DNA from 3 places in the Actinoplanes sp. G11-F43 genome. Region 3 is predicted to be linked to each of the others. Evidence: riboswitches for the same ligand, from Rfam matches in the RefSeq annotation. Region 3 holds a riboswitch; each other region holds the start of a gene.
The links. Region 3 has a riboswitch for cyclic di-AMP ahead of ACQ0O7_RS08105 (coiled-coil domain-containing protein). Riboswitches for the same ligand answer to the same signal wherever they lie in the genome.
Positions count from the first base shown of each region.

Region 1 (6,020 bases), on a different contig from region 3:
TTGAAGTGGTTCGCGACCACGGTGAAGTCGATGCTGCCGGCGGTGAACGTCTGCGCGATCGGCTCGCGGGCGTTGTTCCACACCGACTCGTCGTTGATCGACTTCGACGGGCCCTTCGGGGTGACCGAGGCCGGCTTGAAGATGATCGCGTTGGTGATGACGTCCTGGGCGGACGCGCCGGGCAGCTCGGCCGGCGACAGCACGTAGTCCCACACGCCCGCGCCGTCGACCGCGTTCAGCTCGCCGACCAGGGTCTTCAGCGCCAGCTGGGTCTCGACGGCCTCGAACCGGACCGAGTTCTCGATCTCCATCAGGGCGACCACGTCGGCGTCCAGGGCGCTGATCGCCGAGACGATCTTCGCTTCCTGCTTCTCCTTGGCCGCCTCGTTCGCCGCACCGCGCGCGTCGCCACCGAAGTGGACGAAGTAGTTCAGCACGTTGAAGCTGGCGACCTTGATGTCCCCGCCGACGTTGACCGGGGCGCTGGTCCGCGGGTTGGTCGCGGCGAACGTGGTGCCCGGGGCCGCCGGTTCGGCCGGCTGGAGGCGCCACTCGCTGAAACCGTAGGCCAGCACGCTCGGGCCGAACTTCTGGACCGAGTCACCGACCCGCAGCGGCTTGTCCTTGGCCATGTACGCCGGGGGCAGGCCGGCCTCGGCCAGGTTGGTGGTCCGGCCGTCGTCGACGAGGATCCGGCCGGCCTTGTTGGCGGCCTTGCGCTCCAGGGCGGCGGGGCTGCCGGGCCGGGCCACGTCGGTGGGGATCCGGGCCGGGGTGTCGCCGGCCGCGAGGACGACCTCGCCGTACCGGTTGGTGTTGTAGACCTCGGAGACCGTGAAGGTTCCGGCCGGGGCGACCAGCATGCCCTCGGCGGACTCCCGGGCCTCGTCGGACAGCGGCAGGGTCAGCGGGACCGGGGTGGGCAGGGTGGCGCCGGTGGCGCAGACCGCCACGTCGGCCTTCGCGCCGATGGTGATCTGGGTGAGCGAGTTGTACTCGCTGACCGTGCCGGCCACCTTGACCGTGTCACCGATGGCCACCGACGGGTGGTTGGCGGCGTTGTTGGTCAGGTAGACGAAGATCGCCTCGGAGGGGGTGCCCGCGGCGACCGGACGGTCCCCACCGCTGCCCGCCGTCTGGATGTAGATGCCGTTGTAGCCACCGGTGCGGTGGTCGGCGGTGACCACGCCCTCGACGGTGACCACCTGACCGGCCAGCGGCGTCGCCGAACCGGTGCCCTGCACCTGGGCGATCGTGTGGGTGACGGCGGTCTCGCAGCCGGCGCCGGGCTCGCCCGGCTCCTCCGGCTCCTCGGGGGTGGCCGGCGCGGTGTTGACCTTGCCGAAGCTGTTCGCCGCCGGCCCGGTCCACTTGCCGTCGATCTTCTGCAGTGAGTGGCCGGCCGGCGAGGAGCCGGTCTGGGCCACTCCGATGTCGACGCTGAGCCGGCCCGCGGCCGGGCCGTTCGTCGCGGTGAAGGTGCCCTCGTAGCTGATGAACTCGCTGACCGTGCCGTCCGGCTGCACCAGCGCGACGCCGTCCGGGTCACCGTTCTGCAGACCGTTGACCGGGTATTCGGTGACGACCACACCGGACGACGGGACCACACCGCTGAGCGTCGTGGTCGGGTTGTAGGTGACGCCGCCGGTCCCGTTGTAGAGGTAGATCTTCCAGCCACTCAGGTCATAGCCGACCGGGGCCTGGATCTCGATCGCCTCGCCGGTGTCGGCACCGGCGTTGTCGTAGTGGATCTCGCTGATGAACGGCACATCGGTGGCCGCGGAAACCGGGCCGGTGAGGCTGAGACCAAGCGCGGTCGCCATGACGGCAGCACCCAGCGCACGGAACCCGGCAGGGCTCGGTACGGGGATGGACCGTCCGGCGACACCCACGCTGCGTATGTAGGAACGCATCGAGGTGGACCCTCCGAACGAAGTAGATCCGCCGGAGCGTAGGTAGTTCGGGTGACGAAAGACAATCGGATAGGTAACGGAAAGGTCATGCCCTGCACATTGGAGTGAGGATTTTCCCGCCGTTCATTGTTCGCTTTTGTACGGTCGCCGAAATGTAGATCCACCGACACGCCCCGGAAAACTTCCCGCGCGGAATGGTATGCCGATGACGAAATCGGTCAACCGGCACGGATCGGCGGATCAGGCCACATCGAGTACGTCAACCTCCGGAGCCGAGCCGTCCTGGTACCCTCAGCACAGATCAGCATGGGCTCGTAGCTCAGTGGATAGAGCAACCGCCTCCTAAGCGGTAGGTCGCGCGTTCAAGTCGCGCCGGGCCCACCATGCGCGCACCGGCCGCCCCGCACTCGCGGAGCGGCCGGCCGGCTTCGCTCAGAGCTTCAGGCGCTGCCCCACCACCAGCCGGTGCGGGCTGCGCAGGGTGCCGGCGTTGGCCCGGTAGAGCGCCTTCCACCCACCCCGCACGTCGTACCGGTCGGCGATCCCGGCCAGGGTGTCGCCGCGGCGGACCACGTACGAGCCGTTCGAGGCCTTGCGGACGTGCGAGGTGCGCTTCTTGGCCCGGGAGGCGGGCTGGTAGCCGTGCCGGCGCCCGCAGGTCGGCCACGCGCCGATGCCCTGCCCGCGCAGCACCCGCTCGGCGATGCGGATCTGCTCCGACTTGCTGGCCCGGTTGGCGGTGCTGGCGTACCGGCCGCCGCCGTACGCCCGCCAGGTGCCATGGCTGAACTGCAGGCCGCCGTAGTAGCCGTTGCCGGTGTTGATGCGCCAGTTGCCACCGGATTCGCAGCGCGCGATCGCGTCCCAGTTGATGTCGGCGGGAACGGCCGAGGCCGGCCCGGACAGCACGGCGCTTCCGGCGACACACGCGATCGTCAGTCCGATGACGCGCTTCAACTGTGCACTTGTCTGAACCATGAGCTTTCTCCTCCACGCCTGCGAGGTCAGCTGTCGGGTTCGGGCAGAGGTGCCCGGCCGCGCGTGGCGGCTTCACCCCGAGGCGCCGTAGCGCCGAGGAACGTGTGGGTCCCCCGCTCCGTGCCTGTTTCGTGTAGATCCGCGACCGGCGGCAGGACTCGGCGTTACCGGTCGGCGGTGCCCGCGTGGTGCGGGCCGTCGCAATGGAGTTGTTGGTCACAAATTAGCTGCTTTGATCTTCCTTTGTGTGGATAACGTGCTGATCCCGGCGCGCCGCGCCGGGTACCCAACCCTCCACGGAGGGTGCACAATCGGCAGCCATGAGCGATCGACAGCGCGAGTTCGACGTGATCGTCTACGGTGCCTCGGGTTTCGTCGGAGCGCTGGTGGCGAAGCATCTGGCCGGCAGCGCCCCGGAGGGCACCCGGCTCGCGCTGGCCGGCCGGTCCGCGCAGCGACTGGAACGGCTCGGCCTGAAACTGCCCATCGTGGTCGCCGACGCGCACGACACCGGGGCCCTGACCACGATGGCCGCCCGGACCCGGGTGGTGGTGACCACCGTGGGGCCGTACGCGAAGTTCGGCCGGGCACTGGCCCGCGCCTGCGCCGAGACCGGCACCGACTACGTGGATCTGACCGGTGAGGTGCTGTTCGCCCGGGACAGCATCGACGACAACCATGAGACCGCCCGGCGCACCGGTGCACGGATCGTGCACTCCTGCGGCTTCGATTCGATCCCGTCCGATATCGGGGTGCACGTCCTGCATGAGCGGGTCCGCGCCGACGGCGCCGGCGAACTCACCGACACCACACTGGTCGTGACCAGCATGCGCGGCGGGATCAGCGGCGGCACCATCGACTCGATGCGGCACCAGATCGACGAGATGAAACGGGACCGGCGGCTGCGGCGGATCGGCGCCAGCCCGTACTCGCTGAGCCCCGACCGGGAGGCCGAACCCGACCTGGGCCGCCAGCCGGACATGCTCACCCTGCCCGGCTCCGCGGTGCACCCGACACTGCGCGGGCATCTGGCGCCGTTCGTGATGGCCTCCTACAACACCCGGGTGGTGCGCCGGAGCAACGCGCTGCGCGGGTGGGCGTACGGCCGCGGGTTCCGCTACCGCGAGGTGATGAGCGTCGGCACCTCCGCCGCCTCCCCGGTCCTCGCCCGGGCCACCAAGATCCTGATGACCGGCCTGGTCGTCGGCCTGACCGTGCCGCCGGTCCGGTTCGTGCTGGACCGGCTCCTGCCCGCCCCCGGCACCGGCCCGGACGAGGCCACCCGCCGCAATGGACACTTCACCGTGGACATCTTCGCCACCACCACGACCGGGGCGCGCTACCGCTCCCGGGTCCGGGCCGAAGGCGATCCCGGGTATGCCGCGACGGCTGTCATGCTCGGCGAATCCGCCCTGGCCCTGGCCCTGGACCGGGATCGTCTGCCGGAGTCCGACGGTGGGGTGCTGACCCCGGCCACCGGCATCGGCGACGCCCTCGTCGACCGGCTGCGCGCCGCCGGATTGGAGATCACCGCTGGTGAGGCCTAACCCGAAACGGCCGAAAGCGGTATCAAGGATCTGACCCGGATCGCATCGAAGACCACTAGCACTAAAGGTGCAATTACCGGCACGATTCAGGGGTGACCGTCAGCCCGCTGCCCTACCCGCTGAGGCTGACGGGGGACGGCATCGTCCTGCGCGAGTGGCGCTGGGAGGATCTCGACGATCTGGTGGCGCTGCTGGACGAGCCGGACATCGCCCGCTGGACACTGCGGCCGTCGCCGTTCGACGTGGAGGCCGGGCTGGCCTATCTGCGGCGTGCCCACCGGGGCCGGCTCGACGGCAGCCGGATCCAGCTCGCGATCACCACCGACGGCGGCCGGCCGCTCGGTGAGGTGCTGCTCTTCAACGTGCGGGCCGACGCCCACGAGGCCGAGCTGGGCTATCTGGTCGGCCTGCCCTTTCGCCGCCGCGGCCTGGCCTCGGCGGCACTCTCCCTGCTCACCGCGTTCGCGATGGACAACCTGCGGCTGCGCCGGCTGCTGCTGCGGATCGACCGGGGCAACACCGCGAGCACGTCGGTGGCCCGTCGCTGCGGGTACCGCCCGGCCGCCGAGCCGGCGATCCAGCAGACCGGGCCGTACGGTCCGGTGCACCTGGACACCTGGGAGTACGTGGAGGGGCGCGCCGACACCCGCGACGATCGCCGGAGGAACGTCGCCTCGCGGCGGTACGGTCGGCGGTGAGGGGGTGTCCGACCATGATCGAGGTGGATCGCGAGCGGGTGATGGCCTACCGGGTCGCCGCGCAGGGGCTGGCCGGACGCACCGGTGACCGGCCCGCCGACCTGCCGCTGCTCGACCTGGGTGTGCAGGAGTACACACCTGGCTCCCCCCACGTGGCCCTCGCCGCCCGGACCACCGCCGACGTCGGCGCCGACGACCGCCTGATCACCGTCTGGGCCGCCCGCGGCGCCCCGCACCTGCACCGGCGCGCCGACCTGCCGGCCCTGGTGGAGCAGCTGTGGCCGATCGGTGACGACGACGCGGCGGCCCGGATGCGGAGCGGGCAGATCCCGGACGCGCCCGCGCTGGGTGTCCGGGCGTTCACCGCGACCGCCGAGGCGTTCCGGGCCGTGGTCACCCGGCCCATTCCGCGCGGCGAGGCGAGCACGGAGGTGAGCCGGCGGGTTCCGGTCGAGGTGACGTACGACTGCGCGGCCTGCGCGGCCCGGCACGTGGCCGGCAACGTCTGGCAGCAGGCCGGCCTGGCCGGCGGGGTGGAGGTGATCTCCCGGGGCCGGGACGCGACGCTCGGCCCGATCCCCGGCGCGCCACCGATCCCGGCCGCGAACGCCGGCGCCGGCCGCCTGATCGAGACCTACCTGCGCTTCCTCGGCCCGGCCGGCCCGGGTGAGGTGGCGAAGTATCTGGGCACCACCGCCACGGTGCTCAAACGGGTGTGGCCGGCCGATCTGGCCGAGGTGCGGGTGGACGGCCGGCGGGCCTGGCTGCCGGCCGGTGCCACCGGTCTGCTGGAGTCGGCGCCGCGACCGGCCGGGGTGCGTTTCCTCCCGGCGATGGATCCGCTGCTCCAGGCCCGTGACCGGGACCTGCTGGTGCCCGCCAAG
Region 1 covers NZ_JBNZCE010000004.1:34,316-40,335, reverse strand. Annotated here, with positions in the region: gene ACQ0O7_RS03950 (ExeM/NucH family extracellular endonuclease) at 1-1,823, opposite strand, end outside; tRNA gene ACQ0O7_RS03945 (tRNA-Arg) at 2,222-2,297, shown strand; gene ACQ0O7_RS03940 (transglycosylase family protein) at 2,346-2,891, opposite strand; cyclic di-AMP (ydaO/yuaA leader) riboswitch at 2,892-3,065, opposite strand; gene ACQ0O7_RS03935 (saccharopine dehydrogenase family protein) at 3,212-4,438, shown strand; gene ACQ0O7_RS03930 (GNAT family N-acetyltransferase) at 4,531-5,136, shown strand; gene ACQ0O7_RS03925 (DNA glycosylase AlkZ-like family protein) at 5,151-6,020, shown strand, end outside.
Region 1: another riboswitch for cyclic di-AMP. It lies ahead of ACQ0O7_RS03940 (transglycosylase family protein); the one in region 3 lies ahead of ACQ0O7_RS08105 (coiled-coil domain-containing protein).

Region 2 (6,020 bases), on a different contig from region 3:
CGGGCCAGACGGCTGCCGGCCCGGGCCTGGAGAGCGCCGCGGCCGGCCCAGCGGCCCGCGTAGTAGGTGGCGACCGCGGCGATCACCGCGGCGGCCAGCGCGGCCGCCATCCCGGGCGCGGCGCCCAGCAGCGCGCCGCAGGTCATCGTGATCAGGGTGCGCGGGACCAGCGCCGACAACAGCATGCCGCCCAGCACCGCCACCGCGACCACGGCGGCCGGGCCGAGCGACACCACCGTGTCACCGATCTCCCGCAGCGGCAGGACCGCCGCACCGACGGCGAGAGCGCCGACACCGAGCCCCAGCAGGGTGAAGCGGACAGCACGCCGCTTCCAGCCGGAGGAACTCGGCGCCGAGGCGTTCAGGTTGTCGGTCATACAGGCCTACCGCCCCATCGTCGTCGATTCAGGAAGTCATGCCGGGCTCGCCGCGGCCAGCCTCTCGTTGCGGAGTTTCTCGCTCCACGTGTCGTCGAGCGGCGTGAGCCTATCCGCGCCGGTGGACCATTTCAGGAGCAGATCGGCGATGGCTGGGTTGCGGGCCAGCGCCGGGCCGTGCGAATACGTCCCGAGGATCTTGCCGGCCCAGGCGCCCTCGGTCTGACCGTCGTTGCCGATGCCCGCGGTGACCCGGGCCAGCGGTGCGGCGTGCTGGCCGACGTGGGTGCGGCCGCCGTGGTTCTCAAAACCGGTCAGCGCCGGCAGCCCCAGCCGGGGGTCGATGTCGCCGCGCAGCTCGCCCACCGCCCGGGTCTCACCCCGGTCCGAGTGGACGTCGAGCAGGCCCAGCCCGGCGCACTTCGCCCCCTTGGCGAAGAACGAGTGACCGAGCAACTGGTAACCCGCGCAGATCGACAATACCGCGGCGCCCTGGTGGACCGCCTGGTGCAGACCGCCGTCGGCGAGCAGGCGCTGGGCGGCCAGCGCCTGCGGGCCGTCCTCGCCACCGCCGATCAGGTAGATGTCGGCCGAGTTGGGCATCCGCTGATCCGAGCGGACCTCGTAGGTCTCCACCGGGATGCCCCGGGCCGCCGCCCGGGCGGCCAGGATCAGCAGGTTGCCGCGGTCGCCGTAGGTCGAGAGCAGATCGGGGTAGATCCACACGATCCGCAGGGCCTCAGTTGACACGGTCCAACTCCGCTCGGATGTCCTGGAACGCCGTGTAGTTGGCGATCACTTCGAGACGGCCGGGCGGCACGGACCGGAGCGCCTCGTCGAAAGTCTGTACGTGCCGGAACTGCACCTGGTTCACCTGGAGGCGGACGGCCAGGTCGTACGCCCGGTCCCCGGTGATCAGCACCGGCCGGTCGCGCAGCGGGGAGAAGTCGACGTCCCAGAGCCACGACGTGTCCAGCCCGTCGGGGTCCCGGGCGTTGATCGAGAGCAGTGTCGGCGCCTGGTCGGCCATGTCGAAGGCCTCCAGCCAGCTCGCCGGGTTCTTCGCCAGCAGCAGCCGGATGTTGCGGCCGTCCTTGTCCACCTGGGCGTAGCGCCCGGCGATCGACGCCACCCCGGCGAGCGGGCGCAGCGCCTCGATCGGGCGGACCCCGAACTCGGCGGCGACGGCCAGCGCGGTGGCCGCGTTGCCCACGTTGACCCGGCCGGGCAGCTGCAGCTTGACCAGGTGCCAGTCACCGCGCGGGTCGATCACACCCTCGTCCTCGACCACCCACTGCGGGCGCGGCCGGCGCAGCGGGCAGCCGGTGCACCACCAGTCGCCCTGGGCGCGCTCGATCGGGTGGCCGCTCTCCGGGCAGACGAACGAGTCGTCCAGCCAGCGCTGGCCGGCGCTGAACCAGGTGGCCTGCGGGCTGCCGCTGGCCGCCCACACCACCAGCGGGTCGTCGCAGTTGGCGACCACCTTGATCTCCGGGTGGGAGGCGAGCTTGGTCTTCCACATCTGCGCCATCATCGCCACCTCCTTCGCCCGGTCCAGCTGGTCGCGGGAGAGGTTGAGCAGCGCCACCACCTTGGGCTTGGTCTGGTCGATGACCTGGGCCAGGTAGTGCTCGTCCACCTCCAGCACGGCGAACGGGGTGTGCCCCTCCTTGGCCAGCGCCGAGGTGTGGCCGGTCGGCATGTTGGCGCCGTAACCGTTGGTGGCGACCCGGCCGAGGACCCCGACGGCGGCCGCGGTGAAGCGGGTCGTGGTGGTCTTGCCGTTGGTGCCGGAGACCAGCGCGACGGCGCGTCCGGCCGCGAGGTGGGCGAGCAGGTCGGGGTCGATCTTGAGGCCGATCCAGCCACCGATCACCGAACCGTCGCCGCGGCCCGCGGCCCTGGAGAGCGCCGCAGCGGTCTTCGACACCGAGGTCGCGACCTTGGCGATGAGAGGCATTCCGTCCGTCACGCCAGCGAGGGTACCGGACTCGAAGGTTACGTCGCGTTGCCAGACCATCAAGATCACGGCCTATTCGGAGTTTTCCCCGGTCCGGGCTTTTCGGACGTGGTGCTCAACTAATTGTGTGTTCTGATTCACCCGTAACCTTCGACTGCTTGTAGTGAACCGATCACTTTGCGTCGCGGCATTTGTTTTCCGGAGCTTACAAATTGGACATGAGCTTTTGTGTCGATTACCTAGGGTGATCGTCCTCATGCTGACGATCATGGGCCGAGTCGGGTACCAAGGATCAGCCGGCAGCACACCGCCGCCGGCCGCACCGGATCGGTTCACGCCGAGCCCTGCCCCGGGCCGGACGGTGCGACACAGCAAGCAAGCCGACAACCAAGGCAATCGGGGGCAGGGACGGGGGACCCATTCGCGGTCTCTCCCCGCGACTCGCTTCACGGCGAGCCGCACCCAGGGAGAAACCTTGGGGTGAAGCCGCCCACCCGCGGCCGGGCAAGCCCTTCCGCCCGAACCCGACAGCTAACCTCGCAGGCGTGCCGGAGGGAAATCTCTACCGTGCACGAACACAGTTCGAGCCGTCGCCGCCGCATGCCCGCATTCGGCCCCGGCACCGTCGCACTGTCTCTGGGTCTCTGCCTCTGTGCCGGCCAGTTGATCGCCGCCTCGCCCGCCGCGGCCGCGTCGACCACCGCCGTCACCCCGGTCGCCGCCTCGTCGGCCGCCGCGAAGGTCACCCCCAAGCTGGCCGCCACGACCAGCACCCGGAACCTCAAATGGGGTTCCACCCTCAAGGTCACCGCCAAGGTGATCGACCCGGCCACCGGCAAGGTCGCCAAGGGCACCGTCCGTCTCCAGGGCTACAGCAACGGCGCGTGGCGCAACCTGGACAGCGGCAAGGTCGGCAGCAAAGCGGTCACGCTGACGGCCAAGCCCAAGAGCACCCTCTACGTCCGGACCGTCTTCACCGGCTCCGGGTACAACCAGAAGGTGACCTCCAAGGTCAAGGTCAAGGTCGTCGCCAGTGGCGCCAAGATCCTCGCCGAGGCCAAGAAGCACAAGGGCGCGCTCTACAAGTACGGCGCGTCCGGCCCGAAGCGCTTCGACTGCTCCGGCTTCACCAAGTACGTGTACAAGAAGGCCGCCGGCAAGAAGCTGCCGCACAAGGCCAACTCGCAGCAGAAGTACGGCAAGTCGGTCGCCAAGAAGAACAAGAAGGTCGGCGACCTGATCATCTTCCGTAACGGCTCGTACGGCTACCACGCCGGTATCTATGCCGGCAACGGATACATGTACGACTCGCCGAGCACCGGCAAGCGCGTCGGCAAGCACAAGATCTGGAGCAAGAACTACGTCGTGAAGCGGCTGGTCGCCTGACCGTCGCGCAGCGGCACGTAGTTGAGCACTGTCGCGCAGCGTCTCTAGTGGGGACTGTCGCGCAGCGTCTCTAGTGGGGACTGTCGCGCAGCGTCTCTAGTAAGTAAGGAATAGCAACGCCTTCTGTGGGGCGTGACCCGGGCGCGGGTCACGCCCCACAGGCATGTCCGGGGGCTGCTTCAACACCCCGATCGGGTACGCGCCCCGAGGGTCCTGTCTCGACCCTCCGGCACTCCACTTTCCTCCCCGGGGTCGCTCCACTTTCCTCCACCCGAGCGTGGGCCCGGACTTTTCCGGGGGACAAGTCGGGGGATTTGCGACCTGGAGCGCTCGATGTCGGAAACTGGACGGAGTGGATCATGGTCCGGGCCCCCATTCCCCTCCACCGCCGTTGAGCTGCGACAACGTCTGCGAAAACGGCTCGGGAGTGGACGCGTTCGGGTTGCAGGTGGAGGGAAGTGGAGTAGAGTGGAGCGCAGTGGCAGGGCGGAGGAGCGACGCCGGACCTGCCGGCCCGAGTTGACACGGCGGTCCACTCCCTCCGCGATGGAGCGGTCGCCACGGCAAAGGGTGGGGGCCGATGTTCCTCGGCACGCACACTCCGCGCCTCGACGAGAAGGGCCGGCTGATCCTTCCGGCTAAGTTCCGTGATGAGCTGGCGGGAGGTGTCGTGATCACGAAGGGGCAGGAGCGCTGTCTTTACGTGTTCCCGATGCCGGAGTTCCAGCGCATCGCCGGTCAGCTACGTGAGGCTCCGGTCACCAACAAGGCCGCTCGGGCTTATAGCCGGGTGTTCTTCGCGAGTGCCCACGATGAAGTGCCCGACAAGCAGGGCCGGGTGACGATTCCGGTCCATTTGCGGGAGTATGCCAGTCTTGGTCGCGATCTAGTGGTGATCGGTGCGAGCACCCGGGTCGAGATCTGGGACAAGCAGTCCTGGGACGACTACCTCTCGGCGAGCGAGGAAGACTTCGCCGACATCGAGGAGGGGGTGCTGCCCGGCGGACTGTAGGGCGTGGCACTCGGTGGGCCGTCGGTTCGGCCCGGAAGCCACTCTCGCCGTACCTCGAGATCTCCAGCCGCTCCCGCTCCTGGCGCCTCTTCCCCGGCGCCAGGCGCGTGTCCGGGCCGGTTCGCCGGCGCGGGTCATGAGAGCGGATGGGGATCTGGCGGTACGGACGGGCGACCGGGCCGGACAGCAACATGGAACAGACGAGTGAGACGCGAGCCGGTACGGCATGGGGGTTTGACATGGGGGAGCCGCGAGGCACACACGTGCCGGTGCTGCTCGAGCGCTGCTTGGAACTGCTCGATCCCGCCCTCAGGCTGCCGGGTGCCGTCCACGTCGACTTCACGCTGGGTCTGGGCGGGCACGCCGAGGCGGTTCTGCAGCGGTACCCGGATGTCGTCCTGATCGGACTGGACCGGGACACCGAGGCGCTGGAGCACGCACGGCACCGGCTGATCCGGTTCGGTGACCGGGCGCACCTGATGCACGCCGTCTACGACGAGCTGCCGCGGGTCCTCGCCGAGCTGGACGTTCCGGCGATCCACAGCGGCCTGTTCGATCTCGGGGTGTCGTCGTTGCAGCTGGACGAGGCGGACCGGGGTTTCGCGTACGCGCAGGACGCTCCGTTGGACATGCGGATGGACCAGTCCCGCGGCGTGACGGCCGAGGAGATCGTCAACTCGTACGAACCGGGTGATCTTGTTCGCGTTTTGCGGCAGTACGGCGAGGAGAAGTTCGCCTCGCGGATCGTCCAGTCGATCGTGCGGGAGCGGGCGAAGGGGCGGATCACCTCCACGGCACGACTGGCCGAGCTGGTGAAGGACGCCATCCCAGCCGCCGCGCGGCGAACGGGTGGAAATCCCGCCAAACGCACCTTCCAGGCACTACGCATTGAGGTCAACGCCGAGCTGGACGCCCTGGAAGGGGCTGTTCCGGCGGCTTTGGACGTGTTGGCACCGCACGGGCGACTTGTGGTGATGAGTTATCAATCGTTGGAGGACAGGATCGTCAAACGCGCGCTCACCGCGAGGGCGCGCAGCACCGGGCCGATCGACCTTCCGGTCGAGCTGCCCGGCAGCGGTCCCAGCCTCAAGCTCCTGACCAGGAGCTCGGAGCTGCCCAGCGAGGCCGAGGTGGCCGCCAATCCGAGGGCGGCCTCGGTGAAGTTGCGCGCGGTGGAACGGATCGACGAGCAGGAGCAGGTGAGGAATTCGGACAGGGCGTTCGGAGCCGGCCGCGAGCGGCCCCGGACGACCGGGCGTCCCCGGCGGGGGAAGCCCGAGTAGCA
Region 2 covers NZ_JBNZCE010000002.1:112,435-118,454, forward strand. Annotated here, with positions in the region: gene ACQ0O7_RS01375 (TVP38/TMEM64 family protein) at 1-377, opposite strand, end outside; gene ACQ0O7_RS01380 (type 1 glutamine amidotransferase) at 414-1,127, opposite strand; gene ACQ0O7_RS01385 (MurT ligase domain-containing protein) at 1,117-2,337, opposite strand; cyclic di-AMP (ydaO/yuaA leader) riboswitch at 2,706-2,898, shown strand; gene ACQ0O7_RS01390 (C40 family peptidase) at 2,938-3,723, shown strand; gene mraZ (division/cell wall cluster transcriptional repressor MraZ) at 4,304-4,735, shown strand; gene rsmH (16S rRNA (cytosine(1402)-N(4))-methyltransferase RsmH) at 4,882-6,018, shown strand.
Region 2: another riboswitch for cyclic di-AMP. It lies ahead of ACQ0O7_RS01390 (C40 family peptidase); the one in region 3 lies ahead of ACQ0O7_RS08105 (coiled-coil domain-containing protein).

Region 3 (6,020 bases):
CCTCAAGGAGCTGGCCCGGCGTAACGGCCTGAGCGCGTCCGGTCGGCTGCCCAGCCTTCCGGAGTACACCCGGCAGCTCTTGTCCTACCGGCACTTCATCCAGGCACACGCCAGCGCCAAGATGACGTCCTCACTGGGCAACACCAAGCTCGGCGCGGTGTGGCAGGTGCTCACCCCGGTCATCAACGCGGCCGTCTACTTCGTGATCTTCGGCCTGGTGCTGAACACACACCGGTCGATGGACAACTTCATCGCGTACCTCTGCATCGGTGTCTTCGTCTTCCAGTTCACCCAGTCGGTGGTCCAGACCGGGACGAACGCGATCACCGGCAACCTGGGCATGATCCGGGCGCTGCACTTCCCCCGGGCCAGCCTGCCGCTCTCCGCGGCGCTGGTGGAGATCAGGAACTTCCTGGTCGCGGCGGTGGTCCTGATGGTGATCGTGCTGGCCACCGGCGAGCCGATCACCGTCAAGTGGCTGCTGCTCCTGCCGGTGATCCTGCTCCAGTCGTTCTTCAACGTCGGGTTGGGCATGTTCATGGCCCGCTACGGCTCGAAGGTCCGCGACGTCAAGCAGCTGATCCCGTTCATCATGCGGTTCTGGCTGTACGGGTCGGCCGTGCTCTACCCGGTCACCATGTTCCAGAACGTGCTGAGCGGCTGGCAGCTCCAGGTGGTCGAGGCGAACCCGCTGCTCATCTTCATCGAGCTGGCCCGCCACGCGCTGCTGGAGAACGTCGAGCTGGCCAATCCCCCCACCGTGCTGTGGATCCAGGCGGCCATCTGGAGCCTGATCGTCGGCCTCGGTGGTTACGTGTACTTCTGGCGTGGAGAGAAGGGCTACGGCCGTGGCTGACAGCGAGCGCACCCCCACCGTCATCGCGGACAACGCCCACATCATCTACCGCGTCCAGCAGGGCGCCGCCCCGAACTCCAGCCCGCTGGCCAGTTTCAAGCGGCTGGTGACCGGAGCGAAGGCCGGCAACATCCGCGAGGTGCACGCGGTCAAGGGTGTGAGCTTCATCGCCTACAAGGGCGAGGCGATCGGCCTGATCGGCACCAACGGCTCCGGCAAGTCGACGCTGCTGCGCGCGGTGGCCGGGCTGCTGCCGGTCTCCAAGGGCGCGATCTACGCGTCCGGCCAGCCGTCGCTGCTCGGTGTCAACGCGGCCCTGATGAACGAGCTGCCCGGCGACCGCAACGTGGAGCTGGGCTGCCTGGCGATGGGCATGTCGCCGGCCGAGGTGGCGGCGAAGAAGCAGGAGATCATCGACTTCTCCGGCATCAACGACAAGGGCGACTTCTCGTCGCTGCCGATGCGGACCTACTCCTCCGGCATGGGCGCCCGGCTGCGGTTCTCCATCGCCGCCGCGAAGCAGCACGACGTGCTGCTGATCGACGAGGCGCTGGCCACCGGCGACGCCAAATTCCGCAAGCGCAGCGAGCAGCGGGTCCGTGAGCTGCGCGGCCAGGCGGGCACGGTGTTCCTGGTCAGCCACAGCGAACAGTCGATCCGGGACACCTGCGACAGGTGCATCTGGCTGGAGGCCGGCACGATCCGCGCCGACGGCCCGACCGCCGACGTGATGAAAGAGTACGAGGCCTACACCCGCAGGTGATAGGCCTCGTAGCCGCCGGCGCGTGCGGTCAGCCGTCGATCGACAGATGCACGTGGTTGGTGTGGTCGCTGGACGGGTCGCCGCCCGCCCCGCTGTAGGCCCGCCAGCCACTGCTCGGTAGCCAGATCCGGCGGTACCAGATCACGTAGAGCACATCGAGCTTGCCGGCGTTGTTGATGAAGTAGTTCGCCAGGTTGTCGCCATAGCGCTTGTCCGCACCGGTGGCGTCGCCGCCGAAGGTGCCCTTCTCGGAGGAGAAGTCACAGGCCCGGCCCTTGGGGTGCTCACCGCTGTTCTGGGTGCGCCAGCACTTGGTGAATCGGGTGAACCCGGCGGACTTGGCCTGCTTCAGCGCGTGCAGGGTGCGCGGGGTGAGGCAGCCGCCGGTGCCGGTCGGGTCGGTCTCGGTGCAACCCGACCCGAGATTGCCGGGAGCCGGCTGGGCGGAGGCACTGCCACCGCCGTCGGAGGAACTGCCCGCCGCGGCGCCCTGGTTCGCCTTCTTCAGCGCGGCCTCGGCGTTCTGCTTCTGCTTCGCCATCACGGTGACCTGCTTGCTCTGGTCCTTGATGGTGACGTCGAGAGCCGTCTTGGCCTTCTGCTGGGTGTCCAGGGTGGTCTTGATGTCCTGGATCGCCCGGTTCTGGTCGGTCGCCACCAGCGCCAGGGTCTCGGCCCGCCCGAGGAAGCCCTCGGCCGAGTCGGAGCCGAGCAGGGTGGCCATCGGCCCGGCGCGGCCGGCCGTGTAGGCCTGGGTCGCCAGCAGGTCGAGGGTCTTCTGCTTGGGGCCCACCTCGGCGTCCAGCCGCTTGATCTCGGCGGCCAGCTTGACCTGCTGCTCCTTGGAGGCCTTGAGCTTCTTCTGGGCCTTGACGTAGCCGCTGGAGGCCTTCTCGAGCTGCTCGATGAGGGACTTGGAGCCGCCCTCGCCGTCGTCTCCGGAGTCGCCGGGGGCGGTGAGGATGGGGGCCGCGGAGGCCGCCGTGGGGGCGTAGGCCAGTCCGCACGCGGCGACGAGCAGCGCCATCAATGCCGCTAATCGCCGCGCAGTGTTCTGCTGCACAGGCATTTCCTTCCGTCGGCCGCCGACCGGGTTAGCTGACGGGTTCGGGACGAAGGAAATCCCTACCGCTGTGCGCGGATTCACCCCGGAGAACAAATGGATCCCCGGCTCGTCATTGATGACGATTAGGCGGCGGTTCCCGCGCGGGAACCGCCACGACCATACCCACTCGATCCAAGTATCGACAGTTCTGGTACGCGTTGCATTTGCCCCGATACACGCCGTGACAGCAATTACGGATAGTCAGTGGACAGTAACGGCATTGGCCCTCACCGGGGCCTGATCCATGGCGATATCTCGGGTAAACTGGCCGCCGGTCCTGCCAGGACGGCACCGCCCCCGAGTTGCCGGCAGGCCACCGCCCAATCGTCGCGAGACGAACCGGGGAACCAGGTCACTGGGGTGTATCCGCAGTTGCGGTAGGGATTGCTTCCGTCCCGAACCCGTCAGCTAACTCGGTCGGCGGAGTCACGGAAGGAACTGTTGATGACAGCAAGTCCCCGCCGGTGGCTGATACTTGCCCTGGCACCGCTGGTGACCGCCGCGATGCTCCTGGCACCGGCCTCGCCCGCGTCCGCGGAACCCGGTGACGAGAACCCGGCGCCGTCTTCGGAGACGAAGTCGGACGGGCTCATGTCGAGCCTGATGGAGTCGACCAACCGGCGTTTCGTCTCCGCGAAGGCGGCCGTGGCCGCCTCCACCAAGAACCAGAAGAAGCTGGCCGGCGAGATCAAGGCGGCCGAGTCCCGCCGGGACGTGCTGATCCCCGAGGTCAACTCGATCGCCCGTCAGCAGTACCTGACCGGCAACCTGAGCACCGTCACCTTCCTGCTGGACAGCAGCTCCTCGGACGACTTCCTGAGCAAGGCGGTCTCGCTCGAGGAGATCAACACGCTGCACGACAAGAAGCTGAGCGAGCTCAACGCGGTGATCGAAGAGGTCACCAGCAAGAAGGCGGCTCTCGACGCCGAACTCAAGAACGAGAAGCAGCAGCTCGACGTCCTGGCGAAGCAGAAGGAATCGGCCGAGAAGCAGCTCGACCTGGTCGGCGCCAGCACCGGCATCAACCAGACCGTCAACCAGGGCCTGGTGGACGCCAAGTCGGACAAGGCGAAGGCCGCGCCGCGCAACTCCAGCGGGGGCTTCTCCGCCGAGGGATGCACCGAGAAGGACCCCACCACCAGCGGTTGCATCACCAAGCGCACGCTGAACATGTACAAAGAGACCAAGAAGGCCGGCTTCGACATGTTCGTCGGGTGCTTCCGCACCGGCGGGCCGTTCGAGCACCCCAAGGGCCGGGCCTGTGACTGGTCGTTGCAGAAGAGCGGATTCTCCTCGGCGGACAGCACCAAGGAGATGAAGTACGGCAACAACCTCACCGCGTTCCTGGTACGGAACGCCGACGCACTCGGGATCTACTACGTGATCTGGTACAAGCAGATCTGGTTCCCGGCGTCGGGCTGGAAGGCGTACCACGGTGTCAGTGATCACACCGACCACGTACACGTCTCCATGCTGTAACGACACGTAGAAAAGCGCCCCCGCCCTCTTCCACGAGAGCGGGGGCGTTTTCCTTGTGGTCGGTCAGTGCACCGCGCGGCGGACCGGGGCCCGGCCGTGCGGCTGGACCGGCGCCGGGCCGGCCGGCACCGCGGCGGGGATCGGCATGGTCACCGGGCGGACCTGGGTGACCTCGATCTCCTTACCGTGGTGCAGCAGGGTCAGCCGGGCCTGCCCGCCACCGTTGCGCAGCGAGTAGGTCACCTCGTCCGCAGTGACGCTCACCCGCAGCCGCAGCTCCCGCCAGAGCAGCGAGAACTCCAGGTTGTTGATCCGGCTGGGCAGCCGCGGCGCGAAGCTGAGCTGGCCGTTGAAGTCCCGCATGCCGCCCAGCCCGGCGACCAGCGAGATCCAGGTGCCGGCCAGCGACGCCACGTGCACGCCGTCCCGCGCGTTCTGGTGCAGGTCGTGCAGGTCCATCAGGGCGGCCTCGCCCAGATAGTCGTGGGCCAGCTCCAGGTGCCCGGTCTCGGCCGCCAGGACGGCCTGGATGCAGGCGGACAGCGACGAGTCCCGGACGGTCCGGGCGTCGTAGTAGGCGAAGTTGCGCACCTTCTCCTCCGGCGTGAACGCGTCACCCCGGATGTACATCGCCATCACGATGTCGGCCTGCTTGATGACCTGCTTGCGGTACAGGTCGAAGTACGGGTAGTTGAGCAGCAGCGGGTACCCCTCCGGCGGGGTGTTCTCGAAGTCCCACTCCTGCAGCCGGGTGAAGCCCTCGCACTGCTGGTGCACACCCAGTTCCTTGTCGTACGGCAGGTGCACGGCAGCCGCCGCGTCCCGCCACGACGCCGTCTCCTCGTCGTCCACACCCAGCTTGCGGGCCAGGTCCGGATGCCGCTTGCAGGCCTCGACCGCGGTCATCAGGTTCTGCTGCGCCATCAGGTTGGTGTAGATGTTGTCGTTCACGATGGCGGTGTACTCGTCCGGACCGGTGACACCGTCGATGTGGAAGCGCCCGTGCCGGTCGTGGTGCCCCAGCGAACGCCACAGCCGCGCGGTCTCCACCAGCAGCTCCAGGCCGACCTCACGCTCGAAGTCGTAGTCGCCGGTGGCCTGCACGTACCGGCGGACCGCGTCGGCGATGTCGGCGGCGATGTGGAAGCCCGCGGTGCCGGCCGGCCAGTACCCGGAGCACTCCTGACCGCGGATGGTCCGCCACGGGAACGCCGCGCCCTGCAGACCGAGCGTCTGCGCCCGCTCCCGGGCCAGGTCCAGGGTCGAGTGCCGCCAGCGCAGCACGTCGGCCGCCGCGGACGGCTGGGTGTAGGTCAGGGCGGGCAGCACGAAGGTCTCGGCGTCCCAGAAGGTGTGGCCGTCGTACCCCGGTCCGGTCAGGCCCTTGGAGCCGATCGGGCGCTGCTCGGCCCGGGCGCCGGCCTGCAACGTGTGGAAGAGGCCGAAGCGGACCGCCTGCTGGACCTCCGGGTCACCCTCGACCTTGACGTCGGAGTGGTCCCAGAACGCGTCCAGGTAGTCCTCCTGCTGCTGGACCAGGCCGTCCCAGCCGTCCAGCCGGGCGCTGGCCAGAGCCGCGCCGACCTGGTCGCGCAGGGCCGGCAGCGAGCGCATGCTGGACCAGCCGTAGGCGGCCAGCTTGACCACCCGCAGCGTCTGGCCGGGCTCCAGCCGGCAGGCCACCGTGGTGCGCAGCCAGTCCGGGTGGCCCTCGGTGGTGATGGCGTGCCGGCCCGGCGTCTCCACCAGGTGCTCCATCGCCGCGGCCATCCGCAGATCGCTGGCCTTGGTCTTGTGCACCAGGATGCCGCCGGTGC
Region 3 covers NZ_JBNZCE010000006.1:160,585-166,604, reverse strand. Annotated here, with positions in the region: gene ACQ0O7_RS08115 (ABC transporter permease) at 1-856, shown strand, start outside; gene ACQ0O7_RS08110 (ABC transporter ATP-binding protein) at 849-1,619, shown strand; gene ACQ0O7_RS08105 (coiled-coil domain-containing protein) at 1,648-2,688, opposite strand; cyclic di-AMP (ydaO/yuaA leader) riboswitch at 2,687-2,824, opposite strand; cyclic di-AMP (ydaO/yuaA leader) riboswitch at 3,032-3,164, shown strand; gene ACQ0O7_RS08100 (coiled-coil domain-containing protein) at 3,169-4,203, shown strand; gene ACQ0O7_RS08095 (glycoside hydrolase family 65 protein) at 4,267-6,020, opposite strand, start outside.